DNA from 2 places in the Comamonas testosteroni genome. Region 2 is predicted to be linked to the other one. Evidence: predicted binding sites of a transcription regulator. Region 2 holds the regulator's gene; the other holds the start of a gene.

Region 1 (8,094 bases), 200 kb from region 2:
TTCGGCGGCTGGTTCTGCCGCCATGGACAGGCCCGTCAACAAGGCGAGCGCCATGGCCGGCACGGCCTTCAGAGGCAAAATCCAGCGCGAGAGATTAAGACTTGGCATGGGCATGACGACTGCAACGAGAGCTTAGTCTTCGGAGCTATCCACAGGCTGAGCTTCGTGCAAGTCATCCTTGCTGCCGCCGGGCGGCGCAATGTTCTGGTCGATGGCGCCGAAGATGCTCTGGCCGTCCTTGCCCTTCATCTCGATGCGGATGGTGTCGCCGAACTGCATGAACTCGGTCTTGGGCGTGCCGTCCTGAATGGTCTCTATGCAGCGCTTTTCGGCAATGCAGCTATAGCCCTTGGGCCATTCCATGCGCTTGTTCTTGCCGCTGCCGGTCTCCACGCCCTTGTTGCTCACCGTGCCGCTGCCCACGATGGAGCCGGCACGTACATTGCGGGTCTTGGCGATATGGGCGATCAGTTGGCCGAAGTGAAAAGTCATCTCCTCGCCCGCATCGCACATGCCGACCTTGCGGCCGTTCCAGGTGCTCTGCAGCGTCAGATGCAGGCGGCCGCTCTTCCAGGCATCGCCCAGCTCGTCCAGTGTCACGGCCACAGGGCTGAAGGCCGTGGCGGGCTTGCTCTGAAAGAAACCAAAGCCCTTGGCCAGTTCGCCGGGTATCAGATTGCGCAGGCTCACGTCATTGGCCAGCATGACAAGACGGATGCCGCCCAGCGCATCCCTGGCATCCGTACCCATGGGCACATCGCCGGTGACGACGGCAATCTCTGCCTCGAAGTCTATGCCCATGGCCGTGCTGGGCACGATCACATCGTCGCAGGGGCCGATAAAGTCATCGCTGCCGCCCTGGTACATCAGCGGGTCGGTGTAGAAGTTGGCCGGCACCTCGGCATTGCGCGCCTTGCGTACCAACTCCACATGGTTGATATAGGCCGAGCCATCGGCCCACTGATAAGCTCGCGGCAGCGGTGCCATGCATCGCCGGGGATCGAAGGGAAACGCGTGGCGGGCCTTGCCGCTATTGAGCTCGTACGACAGATCCTGCAACTGGGGGGCCATATAGCTCCAGTCATCCAGCACCTGCTGCATGCGGTTGGCAATGCCGGTGGCATAGCAGGCCTGGCTCAGGTCGCGCGAGACCACGATCAGTTGTCCGTCGCGAGAGCCATCCTTGTAGGTTGCCAGTTTCATTCTCTGTCCCTCTGCTCACGGCAGCGGTGCTGGCACAATGCCTGACAACGCTAGCCAAAATTACGATTGGTTAAATTGATTTAACTAAACAAAACACGATTCTATTGCAATGGAAAAGGAACGCGCAGGGATTCAGTCGGTCGAAGTGGGTTTCTCCCTCATCGAAGCGCTGGCGCAGGCCAGCGGCCCGCTGATGCTCAAGGATGTCGCCGCCGCCGCCGGCATGAGTGCCGCCAAGGCGCACCGCTATCTGGTGAGCTTTCAGCGCATCGGCCTGGTGGCGCAGGACGAGCGCAATTCGCGCTACGACCTGGGTCCTGCGGCACTGAAGATCGGTCTGGCCTCGCTGGCCCGCCTCGACCCGGTGCGTCTGGCGCGGGAGCGCATTCCGGCGCTGCTCGAGACCCTCAATCACACGCTGGCCATTGCCGTCTGGGGCAACCATGGCCCGACCATCGTGCATTGGGAGGAATCGGCGCAGTCTGTCACCGCCAATCTGCGCCTGGGCGACGTCATGCCCATGCTGGCCTCGGCCACGGGGCGCTGCTTCGGCGCCTGGCTGCCACGCGAGGCTACGGCCGCGTTGCTGGAGCCCGAGATCGAGCGTGCACGCAAGGCCAGACGCCAGGACCTGCCCCAGACCGAAGAGGCCGTTGCGGACATGCTGGCCGAAGTCCGTGCGCGCGGCACGGCCCGCGTGGTCGATACCGTGCTGCCGGGCATCGTGGCCTTCTGCGTGCCGGTCTTCGATGCCTCCGGCCATATCGTGCTGGGGCTTATGACCCTGGGCTCGCTGGCGACTTTCGACCCGGACTATGGTGGAGCCATCGACGCGCCGCTGCAGGCGGCCGCCCGCCAGCTCTCCAGCGATCTGGGCTGGCGCGCCGCTCCCGGCCACTGAAACCCGCAATCTCCGAATCACGCTCATGGGCCGCTCCCCTCAGGCAAGCCAGGCACGCAAGACACTGCTGCCCATCACCGGCTTGGTGCTGGCAGCCCATGGGCTGTTGCTCTGGGGCCTGCCCGAACTGAGCCCGCCGGACAAGGCAGCGGACGACCAGATCGTGATGGAGACGCGTATGCTGCAGGCGCCTCCTCCTCCGCCTGCACCCGCAGCGCCCAAGCCGGCTCCAACTCCAGCTCCGGCGCCTCAACCCAAGGCTGCACCCCGTGCGCCAGCGCCGACTCCTGCTCCCGTGCCAGCTCCCGTACCGGACGAACAGGAGTCGGCGTCAAATCCGCCTCCAACTCAGGAGCAACAAACGCAGGAAGCGCCTGAAACAGAAGCACCCGCCAATACAGGGCAGCCCGCTGCTGCTGCAGAGCCGGTTCCCGAGCCCATGGCCGAGCCTCCCGAAGCCAATGCTGCCGACACGGCCCGCCCCATCCAGGTCACGCCCGCAGGCAGCGCGCCGCTGCCGCCAGGCTCTGTACTGCCCGTCACCCTGCCCAATTCCGCCACGCTGGAGTTCAACGCCTCGGGTCAGGTCAAGGGTTTTCAATACTCGGCCGGCGCCCAGCTGCAATGGCAGCATGACGGCCAGTACTACCAGGCCAGACAGTCGATCAGCATGTTCTTGCTGGGCGAGCGCTCCCAGACCAGCGAGGGGCTGATCACGCCCAAGGGCCTGCAGCCGCTCAATTTCAGCGACAAGGGGCGCAAAACCCAGTCCGCCGCCTTCGACGTAGCCGACGGCAAGGCGCACTACAGCGGCGGCCAGACCGATGCGGCGATTGGCGATGGCGTGCAGGACCGCCTCAGCGTGTTTCTGCAGCTCTCGGCCCTGATGGCTGCCGCCCCCGAAAAATATCCGCCAGGCACACTGATAGAACTGACCACCAGCAGCGCACGCTCAGCCGTGCGCTGGCAGTTCCGCGTGGGTGCCAGCGAGGCGCTGGAGCTGCCATTTGGCAGCGTCATGGCGCTGCGTCTGGACAAGCTGCCCGGCAAAAGCAGCAGCGACCAGCGCGGATCGGTCTGGCTGGCACCGTCCATGCAATACCTGCCCGTGCGCATCAAGCTCACCCAGGGACAGGACGACTTTGTCGACCTGCAGCTCAAGAAATATCTGCCCGCGCCGCAATAGCCTCCATGCCGTACCCTGGCATAAACCCCGAGACCACTGCGCCCAAAGCGCTCACTCACCTCCCTGCCAAGGCCTGCAACCTGCATCGGCTCGGGCTGAACGCTGTCGCGCCGTTCAAGGACTTGCCTACTACAGATCGGGAAAGCCGGTTGCCCACAACCATGTCCAATCCATGGAATACTGTGCCCAAGTGCCAAGAGCAGGCATTTCCACCTTGAAATGCGGCACCCTGTCGCCATATCCATGGCAGGCATGCTCATAACGGAAGTGAAAGGAGGAACACCATGCAAATGCTTTACGACTCTGAATCCTTTGCGGTGCTCCATCTGCGTCCCGATATGGAGGCAGACGTTCCGGCAGGCACAGCCAAGGCCGAGATCCAGCAAGCCCATCAACTGCCGCGCCACGGCTTCGAGATCGTGGACAAGCGCTCGGGCAAGGAGGTGTATCTGGACGGCTCCTGGGCCGAAATGTTCCAGAAGCAGATCCTCGCCTGGCAGCAGGACGCCCCCACCGAGGAGGAAGTGGAAGAAATTCTCGACACCTACACGGGCCTGGCCCAGCAGCCTGTCGTGGTTCACTAACAGCACACAGCGCAGGGTCCCAAGAAGGGAGTTCGCGCCAGGCCCGCCGCAGGTTCTCTGCAGCGGGCCTTTTCTTTGGGCGCGGCCATTGCGCGCACCCTGGTGCTTTCACTGATCCGCAGGCTGCGCTTGCTGCCTAGAATCGCCGCACAGGTTCAAGATTTGAAGACCATCTGTGAGATGGTCTTGTCGCGCCTGTATGGTCTGCCGGCCTCTTGCAGAAACACAGGAGGCCAGCATGCAGACCAGCATCCACAGGGTTCGCGGCGTTCAGGATGTCATCGCCTACATCGACGCACGCCAGGGCATTTCAGGCCGCGCCGGCACCATCTGGTGGCTGGCACTCGGCGGACTTTTCCTCGACGCATTCTCCAACTCCGCACTCAGCGTGGGCCTGGGCCCCATGACGCGCGACCAGCAACTGACGCCGGCCGAAGTGGCCTGGATGACGTCGCTGGCCTCCTGGGTGTCCATTGCCTTCAATCCCATCGGCGGCTGGATGGCCGACCGCTGGGGCCGCATGCGCCCCCTGGTCATCGCCAAGGTGCTGGCCGTGGCCGGTGCGCTGCTGGTCAGCATGGCGCCCGACTACGCCACCATCCTCTTCGGCCGCTTCTTCGTGGGCGCGGCCTATGGCATCGACTTCGCCATCGCCATGGCGGTGCTGGCCGAGTTCACGCCCGCCCGACTCAAGAGCCGGCTCAATGTCTGGCAGGGCATGTGGTACATGGCCGTGTGCAGCAACCTGGTGCTGGCGCTGTGGTTCCATTCCTGGGATGTGGGCGATTCGCTGTGGCGCTATTCGGTGGCCGCCACGGCGGTGTTCGGCCTGTTCATCCTGGGCATGCAGGCTGCGCTGCTGGTGGAAAGCCCGACCTGGCTGGCACGCAAGGAAAGGCTGGATGACGCCGCCCGCGCCATGACGCGCATCTACGGCGCCCGTGGCCACCGCTTCGAGGCCGCGCCGCCCGCCGAACGCCTTCCCGTGCTCAACCCGGCGCGGCGCGGGCTGGCCAATGTACTGCTGATCTTTCGCGGCATCTACCTGCCGCGCACGCTGCTGGCGGCCACGGTGCAGATAGGCCAGTCCATCCAGTACTTTGCCGTGGGCTGGTACCTGCCGCTGATCAGCGCCTCGCTGTTCGGCAAGGACTTCCGCGAGGCCACGCTGGGTGCGCTGGTGTTCAACGTGTTCGGCATCGTCGGCGGATTCCTGTCGCCCGTCATCGGGCGCCGGCTGGGCCTGCGGCGGGCCTCGGCCTTCGGCTTTGCGCTGGTGTTCCTGATGCTGCTGGTTCTGGGCCTGTTCAACGGCCGCATGCCCATCTGGCTGGCCGTGGCCGTGCCCTCGCTGTTCATCCTCTTTCATTCGGGCGGGCCCGGCGCCAACGGCAAGAGCCTGTCCACGCTATCGTTCCGCAGCGAGCTGCGCGCGGGCGCCAATGGCGTGATCGGCGCGCTGGGCGCCATGGGCGCGGCGCTGGGGCTGCTGGTGTTCCCGCTGTTCCGCCAGCAGTACGGGCTGGAGAACACCTTCCTCATCCTGTCCGTGGTGCCGCTGCTGGCCAGCATCGTCTGCTTTTCCATCCGCTGGGACCCCACGCGCACCACGGTGAACCCCGACGACGAGCCCGGCGCGCCCCAGTTCGCGGACGACGCCGCCCCGCCCGCCAAGATCGCTCAAACCACCGCCTGAAAGAGAGCACTCCATGCACCATGAAGCCGTGATCCTCTGCATCGACGAAGGCACCTCGGGCACGCGCGCCGCCGTCGTGGGGCGCGACGGGCAGGTGTCCGCCCAGGACTATCTGCCGCTGGAAATCCACTGCCCGCGCCCCGGCGTGGTCGAACAGGACGCCGACCTGCTGCTGGAGCGCACGCTGGACGTGTGCCGCCGCGCCATCGCCCGCGCCCAGGGCAGCGGCCAGCAGATCGTGGCTCTGGCCATTGCCAACCAGCGCTGCTCGGCCGTGCTCTGGGATACGGCCACGGGCCGTTCGCTGGCGCCCATCATGGTCTGGCAGGATGCGCGCCACCGCGACGAACTGGCCCTGCTGGCCGGCGACTGGGATGCCCGGCTGATCCGCCACGCGGGCCGGCCCGTGGGCGTGCGTTCGCCCTACCTGTGGGCCGCGCACAAGCTGCGCGAATGCCCGGCCGTGGCCCAGGCCTGGCGCCAGCGGCGGCTGGCCTTCGGCACCATCGACTCCTGGCTGCTGTGGCATCTGTCGGATGCGCGCGCCGTGGTCACCACGCCCACCAATGTGACCTCGGGCAACGCCTATGCGCTGGGCGAGCACCGCTACCTGCACGACTGGCTGGACGCGCTGGAGTTTCCCGCCGAACTGCTGCCCCGCCTGTGCGAAGACGTGCAGGACTTCGGCCGCACGCGCACCGAGCTCCTGGGCCTGGCCGTGCCCATCCTGGCCTGCGCGGGCGACCAGCATGCGGCGGCCGTGGGCCTGGGCTGCCTGGAGCGCGGCCAGGCGCTGTGCGTGCATGGCACGGGCAGCTTCGTCGATGTGCTCACGGGAACAAAGCTGCCCGCGCATGACGCGGCCCATGAAAGCTCGCTGACCATGACGGCGCGGCGCATGGGCGGTGTCTCGCGCTATGCCATCGAGACCTATGTGCCCACCACGGGCTCGGCGCTCAACTGGATCTGCGAGAAGCTGCAGTGGTTCGACAACCCGCAGCAGATCAGCACCCTGGCCCGCGAGGCCGAGACGCCGGCCGACCTGGTCTTCATCCCCGCGCTCACCGGCCTGCGCCTGCCGGCCATGGAGCCGGGCGCGCGGGCCTCGATCTCGGGCGTGTCCATGGCCACCTCGCGGCCGCAGCTGGCGCGCTCCATCCTCGAAGGCATTGCGCATTCCGTGGCCTCCTGCGTGCAGGCCGACGAGGCGGCAGCAGGCACCGAGGTGGGCGAGCTGCTGGTGGGCGGCGGCCTGTCGGGCAGCGATGCCCTGCTGCAGATCCAGGCCGACCTGGGCGGCCTGCCCGTGCGACGCCTGGCCGATACCGACAAGGCCAGCCTGCGCGGCATCGCCTTCATGGCCGGCAGCGCGGGCCTGCTGTGGGACGGGCTGCCGCAGGCCTGCGCCACGCTGCGCACCGAAGCGGTCTTCGAACCGCGCATGGCGGTCGACGAGCGAAGCGAGCGCCGCAGCATCTGGCGCGCCCGCGTGGGCGACGAACTGGCCCGCGCCCGGGCGCCCGGGCGCGCCGCCGCCCTGGAGGGCCGCGCATGATGCAGTGGCCCTTCGACAAGGAACGCAGGGACAGCGCCATGCTGACCCAGACTGCACCGCTGCAGCTGCAGCGCGCGGACCAGCTCGCGCGGCTGGGCGACGAGGCATTCGACCTGCTGGTCATCGGCGGCGGCATCACCGGCGCCTATGCCGCGCTGGACGCCAGCCTGCGCGGCCTGCGCGTGGCCCTGGTGGAGAAGGACGACTTCGCCTCGGGCACCTCGTCCAAGTCCTCCAAGATGGTCCATGGCGGCCTGCGCTACATCGAGCAGGGCAACCTGGGACTGGTGCGGCACTCGCTGCTGGAGCGCCAGCGCCTGCGCCGCAATGCGCGGCACCTGGTGCAGCGCCTGCCCTTCCTGTTTCCCGTGATGGAGCGCGACGGCGTCTTCGACGCCCGCCTGGCCAAGGCCTTCGGCAGCCTGCTGTGGACCTATGACCTGGCCGGCGGCTGGCGCGAAGGCATCCTGCACCGCAAGCTCGGCAAGGCCGAGGTGCTGTCGCACTGTCCGACCTTCCGCGAAGAGCAGCTCCTGGGTGGCTACATGTACTTCGATGCGCGCGTGGACGATGCGCGGCTCACGCTGGCCGTGGCGCGCACGGCGGCCTTCCATGGCGCGGCCGTGCTCAACCATGCCCGGGCCACCGCCATCACGCGCAACGCCCACGGCGGCGTGGACGGCGCCATCGTCCAGGCCGATGGCCGCGAGATCACGGTGCGCGCGCGCAGCGTGGTCATGGCCACGGGCGTCTGGCTGCGCGACTGGGATGGCCGCAGGCCCGACCAGCAGGCGCAGCTGCACGTGCGCCCCGCCAAGGGCGTACACGTGGCCATTCCCTGGCTGCGCATACGCAACGACTGCACCGTCACCATCCCCGTGCCGGGCCGCAGCCGGCGCGCCACCATCACGCGCTGGGGCGATGTCTCCTACCTGGGCACCACCGACGAGGACTATGCGGGCAGCCTGG
Region 2 (8,094 bases):
CGCGGCGAGAACATCCTCGTCGAGTTCGTCTCCGCCAACCCCACCGGCCCTCTGCATGTGGGCCATGGCCGCCAGGCTGCGATCGGCGATGCGATCAGCAACCTCTATTCCACCCAGGGCTGGAAGGTTCACCGCGAGTTCTATTACAACGACGCGGGCGTGCAGATCGACACCCTGACCAAGAGCACCCAGCTGCGCGCCAAAGGCTTCAAGCCCGGTGATGAATGCTGGCCCACCGACAGCGAAAACCCGCTGGCCAAGAATTTCTACAACGGCGACTACATTGCCGACATCGCCAAGGCTTTCCTGGCCAAGGAAACCATCAAGGCCGATGACCGCGAGTTCACCGCCAACGGCGATGTCGAGGATTACGACAACATCCGCCAGTTCGCCGTGGCCTATCTGCGCAACGAGCAGGACAAGGACCTGCAGGCCTTCAACCTGAAGTTCGACGAGTACTACCTCGAGTCCAGCCTCTATGAAAACGGTCATGTCGAAGCGACCGTGAACCGCCTGATCGCCAACGGCAAGACCTATGAGCAGGACGGCGCGCTGTGGCTCAGGTCCACCGACTACGGCGACGACAAAGACCGCGTGATGCGCAAGACCGACGGCGGCTACACCTACTTTGTGCCCGATGTGGCCTATCACATCCAGAAGTTCAAGCGCGGCTTCACCAAGGTGGTGAACATTCAGGGTACGGACCACCACGGCACCATCGCCCGCGTGCGCGCCGGCCTGCAGGCTGCCGATGTGGGCATTCCCGAGGGCTACCCCGACTACGTGCTGCACACCATGGTGCGCGTGGTGCGCAACGGCGAAGAGGTCAAGATCAGCAAGCGCGCCGGCTCCTACGTCACGCTGCGCGATCTGATCGAGTGGACCAGCAAGGACGCAGTGCGCTTCTTCCTGCTCTCGCGCAAGCCCGACACCGAGTACACCTTCGACGTGGACCTGGCCGTGGCCCAGAACAACGACAACCCCGTGTACTACGTGCAGTACGCCCATGCGCGGATCCAGTCCGTGCTGCGCGCCTGGCAGGAAGCCGGCGGTGCCGGCCTGGCGGCACTCAAGGATGTGGACCTGTCCGCACTGGAAGGCCCGCAGGCCCAGGCCCTGATGCTGCTGCTGGCCAAGTACCCCGAGATGCTGACCGCTGCTGCCGAAGGCAATGCACCGCACGACGTGACCTTCTATCTGCGCGATCTGGCCTCCAGCTATCACAGCTACTACGACGCCGAGCGCATTCTGGTGGACGACGAAAAGGTCAAGCTCGCACGTCTGGCCCTGGTCGCTGCCACGGCCCAGGTGTTGCACAATGGGCTGGCGGTGCTGGGTGTGAGCGCACCCGAGCGCATGTAATCCCAGTTTCCTGTCCATCGGTCGCCTTGCCGGCCTTGCCTGTCAGTGGCCGATGGGTCTGAGAATGGAATAACTGAAGCAGAAAGCGTTAAGCGACTGATATGAAGAACCAGCAACGCGGTGGAACCATCCTGGGGCTTATCTTTGGCATGGTCATCGGTCTGGCTGCGGCTCTGGCCGTGGCCATCTATGTGACCAAGGTGCCGGTGCCTTTCCTCAACAAGGGTGGAAACAACACTCAGCGCGATGCGGCCGAGGCCGAGCGCAACAAGAACTGGGATCCCAACGCACCGCTGCAGAGCCGCCAGCCTGCGCCTCCCCCGGTGACACCACCAGTTCCTCCGAGCGACGTGACGGTCTCGCCGCCCACGCCTGCGGTACAGCCTACTGCAACCGGCGGAGTCACCACGCCGCCGGCACCAGCGACGCCGGACAAGACGGCCAAGCCCGCATCGGGCGATCCGCTGGGTGATCTGGTCAAGGAACGCTCCGCCGCCGCCGACAAGGCAGACAAGGCGCGTGCAGACAAGGAAAAGGCGGCCACGCAGACTGCATCCTCTTCGGACTCTGCATTCAACTACTTTGTGCAGGCCGGTGCTTTCCGCGGCCAGAGCGAAGCGGAAGCGCAGCGTGCCAAGCTGGCCATGCTGGGCTGGGAGTCGCGCATCAGCGAGCGTGAGCAGAACGGCATCACCGTTTTTCGCGTGCGCGTGGGGCCGTTCAGCAAGCGTGACGACGCGGAGCAGCTCAAGGGCAAGCTCGATGGCGCGGGCGTGGACTCGACCCTGGTGCGTGCAGCGCGATAATCGGCCCTGCGAGGCGTTGTGCAGCCTCTCTCTGCGGATCCCTCAGGCTGCGGCCCGAGGCGTCCCAGACAGCGGGTGCGAGATTTAGGACTTTGCTGAACTTTTTGGGGCCGCTGGGCTCTGATACTGCAGACCTGATACAGGAGTTTTTTTAGATGAAACGTCGCGAATTCTCTCTGGCTGCCTCGGCAGCTGCTGCCGGTGCCCTGACTTTGGGTGCCTCCTCCAGCTGGGCCCAGGGCGCTGCGCCCAAAGAAGGCAAGGACTACATCAAGCTCGGCAAGCCCGCCAGCGTGAGCGCGCCGGCCGGCAAGGTCGAGGTGGTCGAGTTCTTCTGGTACAGCTGCCCGCATTGCAATGTCTTCGAGCCCCAGTTCGAAGCCTGGGCCAAGAGCCAGCCTGCCGATGTGGTGGTTCGCCGCGTGCCCGTGGCTTTCAATGCCTCTTTCGTGCCGCAGCAGAAGCTCTACTACGCTCTGGAGGGCATGAACCTGCTGCCCCAGCTGCACGCCAAGGTGTTCCGTACCATTCACGTGGATCGCAATCTGCTCAAGACCGATGACGCCATCTTTGACTGGGTCGGCAAGCAGGGCGTGGATCTGGCCAAGTTCAAGGAGGTCTACAACTCCTTCACCGTGGCCAATCAGGCGCGCAAGGCCGCCCAGCTGCAAAACGAGTATGACGTGGAAGGCGTGCCCGCCATGGGTGTGGCCGGCCGCTACTACACGGACGGCACCAGGGCCGGCAATATGGACAATGTGCTGCGCGTGGTCAATGCGCTGATCGCCTCCAGCCGCAAGGCCTGAGATCAGGCAGCAGACGCCAGTGACGTTTGATGCCCAGCAAGCCCGCCGCCGTGCGGGCTTTTTTGTGGGTGTTTTTTACGCAAGTTGCAAAAAGGGAATGACTACAATGGATGCAAGAAACGTGCCTTCCATGAAAAAAACACTCCTACCTCTTGCGCTGGCCTGCGCCCTGGCAGCAGCGACCGGCATTGTCCATGCCGAAAAAGCCGACAGCGCCAAGCCCATGAATATCGAGGCGGATGCGTTGCGTCATGACGAGCTGCAGCAGACCAGTGTCTTTACCGGCAATGTGGTGATGACCAAGGGCTCCATCGTGCTGCGCGGCGCCCAACTCGATGTGCGGCAGGATGCCGAGGGCTATCAGTACGGCGTGATCAAGGCCGAGGCCGGCAAGCGAGCATTCTTCCGTCAGAAGCGCGATACCGTGGCCGGTCAGCCCGAGGAGTTCATCGAGGGCGAAGGCGAAGTCATCGAGTACGACGGCAAGGCCGATATCGTCAAGTTCATCCGTCGTGGCGAGATGCGCCGCTACCGTGGCGGTCAGCTCAGCGATCAGGTCACGGGCTCCATCATCGTCTACAACAACATCACGGACGTCTATACCGTCGATGGTCAGAAGACCAGCGGCGGCCTGCCGAGCTCCTCCGTGGGGCAGGGCGGTCGTGTGCGCGCCATCATGGCGCCCAAGGACGGCACGCCGGGAGCCCAGCCCAAGCCTGCAACACCTGGCACGCAGCTGCGCCAGAGCATGACGCTGGGCGGCGAGAAAGCCGACGAGAAGAAATGAGCGAACCGACTTTCTCCAGCAGCCGCAGCGGCGAGTCCGACAGCCGCCTGGAAGCCAAGCATCTGGCCAAGTCCTACGGCAGCCGCAAGGTGGTCAAGGATGTGTCCCTGTCCGTGCAAAAAGGCGAGGTGGTCGGTCTGCTCGGCCCCAACGGCGCGGGCAAGACCACATCGTTCTACATGATCGTGGGCCTGGTGCGCAGCGACGGCGGCGAGATCTTCATCGACGGCCAGCCGGTGGGCGGCATGCCGATTCACCAACGCTCGCGTCTGGGCCTGTCCTATCTGCCCCAGGAAGCCTCCATCTTTCGCAAGCTCAGCGTGGAAGACAATGTGCGCGCCGTGCTGGAGCTGCAAAAGGACGAGCAGGGCAAGACGCTGACGCAGGGCGAGATCGAAAAGCGCCTCACCGGCTTGCTGCAGGAGCTGCGCGTCGAGCATCTGCGCCAGTCGCCGGCACTGGCTCTGTCCGGCGGTGAGCGCCGTCGCGTGGAAATTGCCCGAGCCCTGGCCACGCAACCGCGCTTCATCCTGCTTGACGAACCGTTTGCCGGCATCGACCCGATTGCGGTGATCGAGATCCAGCGCATCATCGGCTTCCTCAAGGAGCGCGGCATCGGCGTGCTGATTACCGACCACAATGTGCGCGAGACGCTGGGCATCTGCGACCACGCCTTCATCATCAGCGACGGCCATGTGCTGGCCGAAGGCACGCCCGAGGAGATCGTGGAGAACGCCGATGTGCGCCGCGTCTATCTGGGCGAACATTTCAGAATGTGATGACCCCCACGTTCCTTCACTTTGTGTGGTCGCTGCCCCCGGAAGGGACCCTGACCGGCTGCGCCGGGGTTTGCCCTGGGGAGACCCGGCTGCCAACCCATGGCACTGTGCGCGTTTGCAATGATTGTCTGGGAGCCGCGCCTCGATGAAGCCAGGTCTCTCGCTACGCGTTTCGCAGCATTTGTCGCTGACGCCGCAGCTGCAGCAATCCATTCAGCTGCTGCAGCTCTCCACTCTGGAGCTGGCGCAGGAAGTCGAGCAGATGCTGGTCGACAACCCTTTTCTGGAACGTGCTGGCGATGAGGCCGAATCTACGGGAGATGCTCCTGTAGATGTAGCTGCTAGCGCAAGTGAATACAACACTTCAGACAGTATTCATGCTGAAAATGATGCGAAGCAAACGCAAGCAGCTGCTGAAACAATAGCGGAGACGCCAAGTGCCGAGACCCCGGAAACGCTGAACTGGGAGGCCGACGGCATGGACGGCCAGGACGGGGAATGGGGCGGCGAATCCAGCAGCGAGTGGGATACGCCCTCGGCCAGCAGCTCCACACGCAACCGCGATGGCGATGACGAAACCGATGCCATCGATCTGGCGCGCGAGCACCAGAGCCTGACCGACTTTCTCCATCGTCAGGCGCTGAGCCTGCATCTGGGCGCGGCGGACATGGCGGCACTGCGCTTTCTCATCGAGTCGCTCAACGACGACGGCTATCTCGAGGATTCCCTGCAGGAGCTGGCGCAGAGCCTAGCCGGCGACGACCTGGAAGAGCGCGAGGAGCTGGAGCAGCACTTTGTCATTGCTCTGAAGCTGCTGCAAAGCCTGGAGCCCGTGGGCGTGGGCGCGCGTGATCTGGCCGAGTGCCTGCAGCTGCAGCTGCGCGACCTGATCCGCACCGCCGAGGACGAGGGCACGACCGAGGCGCATATGAACCGGCTGCTGCTGGCGCAGGCCATCTGTGCGCAGCCCATGGACCTGCTGGCGCGGCGCGATCTGCGCAAGCTCACCAGCCTGTGCGGCGCGCGCGAGGAGCAACTGCGCGAGGCCATGGCATTGATCGCCAGACTGGAGCCGCGTCCGGGGCGTCGCTTTGTCGATGTGGAACGCCATATCGTGGTGCCCGATGTCATCGTGCGTCCGGTGCGGGCCGGCGCCGGCCGGATGGACTTTTCCGTGCAGCTCAACCCCGAGGTCATGCCGCGTCTGCGCGTGCACGACATCTATGCCGGTGTGCTGCGCCGCCACAAGAACAGCGACGGCCATGCGGCGCTGCAGCAGCAGCTGCAGGAGGCGCGCTGGTTCATCAAGAACATCCAGCAGCGCTTCGACACCATCTTGCGTGTTTCCGAAGCCATCGTGGAGCGGCAGAAGAACTTCTTTGTGCATGGTGAGCTGGCCATGCGCCCGCTGGTGCTGCGCGATATCGCCGACACCCTGGGCCTGCACGAGTCCACCATCAGCCGCGTGACCACGGCCAAGTACATGGCCACGCCCCAGGGCACCTTCGAGCTCAAGTATTTCTTCGGCTCGGGCCTGGGTACGGAAACCGGCGGCAGTGCCTCCAGCACGGCCGTGCGTGCGCTGATCAAGCAGTTCGTCGATGCCGAAGATGCCAAGAAGCCGCTATCGGACGCCAAGCTGGCCGATATGCTCAAAGAGCAGGGCATCGAGTGCGCGCGCCGCACCGTCGCCAAATACCGCGAGCAGCTCAAGATACCGACGACCACGCTGCGCAAGGCGCTGTAGGGCACCGCAGAAACAAGAAAGCCGCTGATGCATCGCACAGCGGCTTTCTTGTTCTGCATTTAGGGCGGGAGCCTTGATAAGGCATTTCTCAAGTCAGGGGCAGCGAGCAAGAGCCGCCCTTGCGGCGATGCCGCCGTCCCCCTTGGGGGCGCCCGGCCAGGGGGAAGGCGCGTAGCGCCTCAGGGGGTTATCAAGAAACCAGCCACCAGATAAACCAGACCAGCACGCCGATCATCAGTCCGAACTTGAGGATCTTGTAGAAGGTCGGATTCCAGTTGCGGAAGGCGCGGCGGTACTTGCCCGCATAGAACGAGATCTTGAACAGCTTGCTGATCATGCCGCGCGGATCGCCTTCGTTGTTGGGCGAGCTGGCGGCGGCCACCACATTCTTGCCCAGCCAGTGATTGAGCCACTGGGCAAAGCCATTGGTCATGGGACGCTCCACGTCGCAGAACAGCACGATGCGGTTGCCCTCGCTGCGGTTCTCGGCCCAGTGCATAAAGGTCTCGTCGAAGATCACGCCTTCGCCTTCGCGCCAGCTATAGGGCTGGCCGTCGACCTCGATCATGCAGCGGTCGTCGTTGGGGGCCAGCACGGCCAGGTGATAGCGCAGCGAGCCTGCATAGGGGTCGCGGTGCAGATTGAGCTTGGCGCCGGGCGGCAGCTCGGCAAACATGGCAGCCTTGACGCTGGGAATCGACTTCACCAGGGCCGTGGTCTTGGGGCACAGCTCCATGGCCGAGGGGTGGGCGTCGCCGTACCATTTGAGGTAGAAGCGCTTCCAGCCGGTCTTGAAGAAGGAGTTGAAGCCTGCGTCGTCGTTGTTGGCGGCGGCCTTGATCTGCATGTTCTTTTGCAGATTGACGGCTTCCTCGCGGATTTCACGCCAGTTGGCCTGCAGCGGTGCCAGCTCGGGGAAGGTGCTGGTGGGCAGGTAGGGCGTGCGCGGTACCTTGCTGAACATCAGCATGAAGACGTTGAACGGCGCCGTGAACGTGGAGTGATCAAACAGCTGGCGCAGCACCTTGTGGCGCACCTTGCCGCGCAGATGCATGTACAGCCCGCAGCCAAAGAAAAGCAGCACCAGTGCCAGAACGATAATTTTTGCCATAAGAGCCAATTTTACCGGGGGCACCCCGGCGGCCACCATGGGGGCAGGTCAAACAGAACCGGGGTAGGGGAATATCAAAAGCAATAGCTGCCGGCGCTTGACGGCCAGGCGCAGAAGCCCGCCTGTTAGATGCTCAAGGCAGAGCCAGTACGGCGCAGTTGCACAGATCGGCGCTCTCGAAGGCCGTTCTGTCGCCCGCTTTGAGCCCCGGCACGGGGAACAGGCGCACAGTCAGCGGCTTGTTGAGGCGAAAAGCCATGGTGCCCGTATCGCGCATGACGGCAGCGATCTGCTCGGCGCTGCTGTCGCCCGGCACGGGTACGGTATCGAGGCCGATGCCGCAGACGCTGCTATAGGTCAGCAGGGCGCGGATATCGAATTCGTCATTCAGACTGGCCTGGGCCAGGCCTTCGTCCTCGGTCACGGCCAGCATCAGGCCGCTGAATCCGATCTGCGTCACGCCGCTGACCGATTTGAAGACGCGGGTCAGCAGGGCCGAGGCTTCCACCGTGCCGCTGGCGCCGAAACAGGGCACGCCCAGCAGTTGGTAGACATCGACCATGGAGGCGCAGGACTTGGACGGCGCAGCCGAGGTGTCCATGCCCGCGATATGCCAGCCCTCGGCCAGCGTCACGCCGTCGGCACAGCGCTGGATGGCAGTGGCATGCTCGTTCAGGGTCTGGCTCAGGCGCTCGA

Evidence for each region. The regulator sigma-54, encoded in region 2, starts transcription at its own class of promoters, with help from an activator protein. The targets are predictions, from matches to a motif close to TGGCANGNAANCTGCTTT.
Region 1: the regulator sigma-54 is predicted to act here: its motif matches at 3,360-3,377, upstream of F0P97_RS25090 (DUF3567 domain-containing protein).

The regions. Positions count from the first base shown of each region.
Region 1 covers NZ_CP043568.1:5,446,510-5,454,603, forward strand. The annotation lists gene F0P97_RS25070 (TraB/GumN family protein) at 1-108, opposite strand, end outside; gene F0P97_RS25075 (fumarylacetoacetate hydrolase family protein) at 133-1,203, opposite strand; gene F0P97_RS25080 (IclR family transcriptional regulator) at 1,313-2,104, shown strand; gene F0P97_RS25085 (DUF3108 domain-containing protein) at 2,130-3,290, shown strand; gene F0P97_RS25090 (DUF3567 domain-containing protein) at 3,575-3,874, shown strand; gene F0P97_RS25095 (MFS transporter) at 4,113-5,570, shown strand; gene F0P97_RS25100 (FGGY family carbohydrate kinase) at 5,584-7,125, shown strand; gene F0P97_RS25105 (glycerol-3-phosphate dehydrogenase/oxidase) at 7,122-8,094, shown strand, end outside.
Region 2 covers NZ_CP043568.1:5,648,377-5,656,470, reverse strand. The annotation lists gene argS (arginine--tRNA ligase) at 1-1,362, shown strand, start outside; gene F0P97_RS26050 (SPOR domain-containing protein) at 1,464-2,168, shown strand; gene F0P97_RS26045 (thiol:disulfide interchange protein DsbA/DsbL) at 2,324-2,974, shown strand; gene lptA (lipopolysaccharide transport periplasmic protein LptA) at 3,105-3,761, shown strand; gene lptB (LPS export ABC transporter ATP-binding protein) at 3,758-4,540, shown strand; gene F0P97_RS26030 (RNA polymerase factor sigma-54) at 4,686-6,287, shown strand; gene F0P97_RS26025 (aspartyl/asparaginyl beta-hydroxylase domain-containing protein) at 6,478-7,398, opposite strand; gene F0P97_RS26020 (DUF711 family protein) at 7,532-8,094, opposite strand, start outside.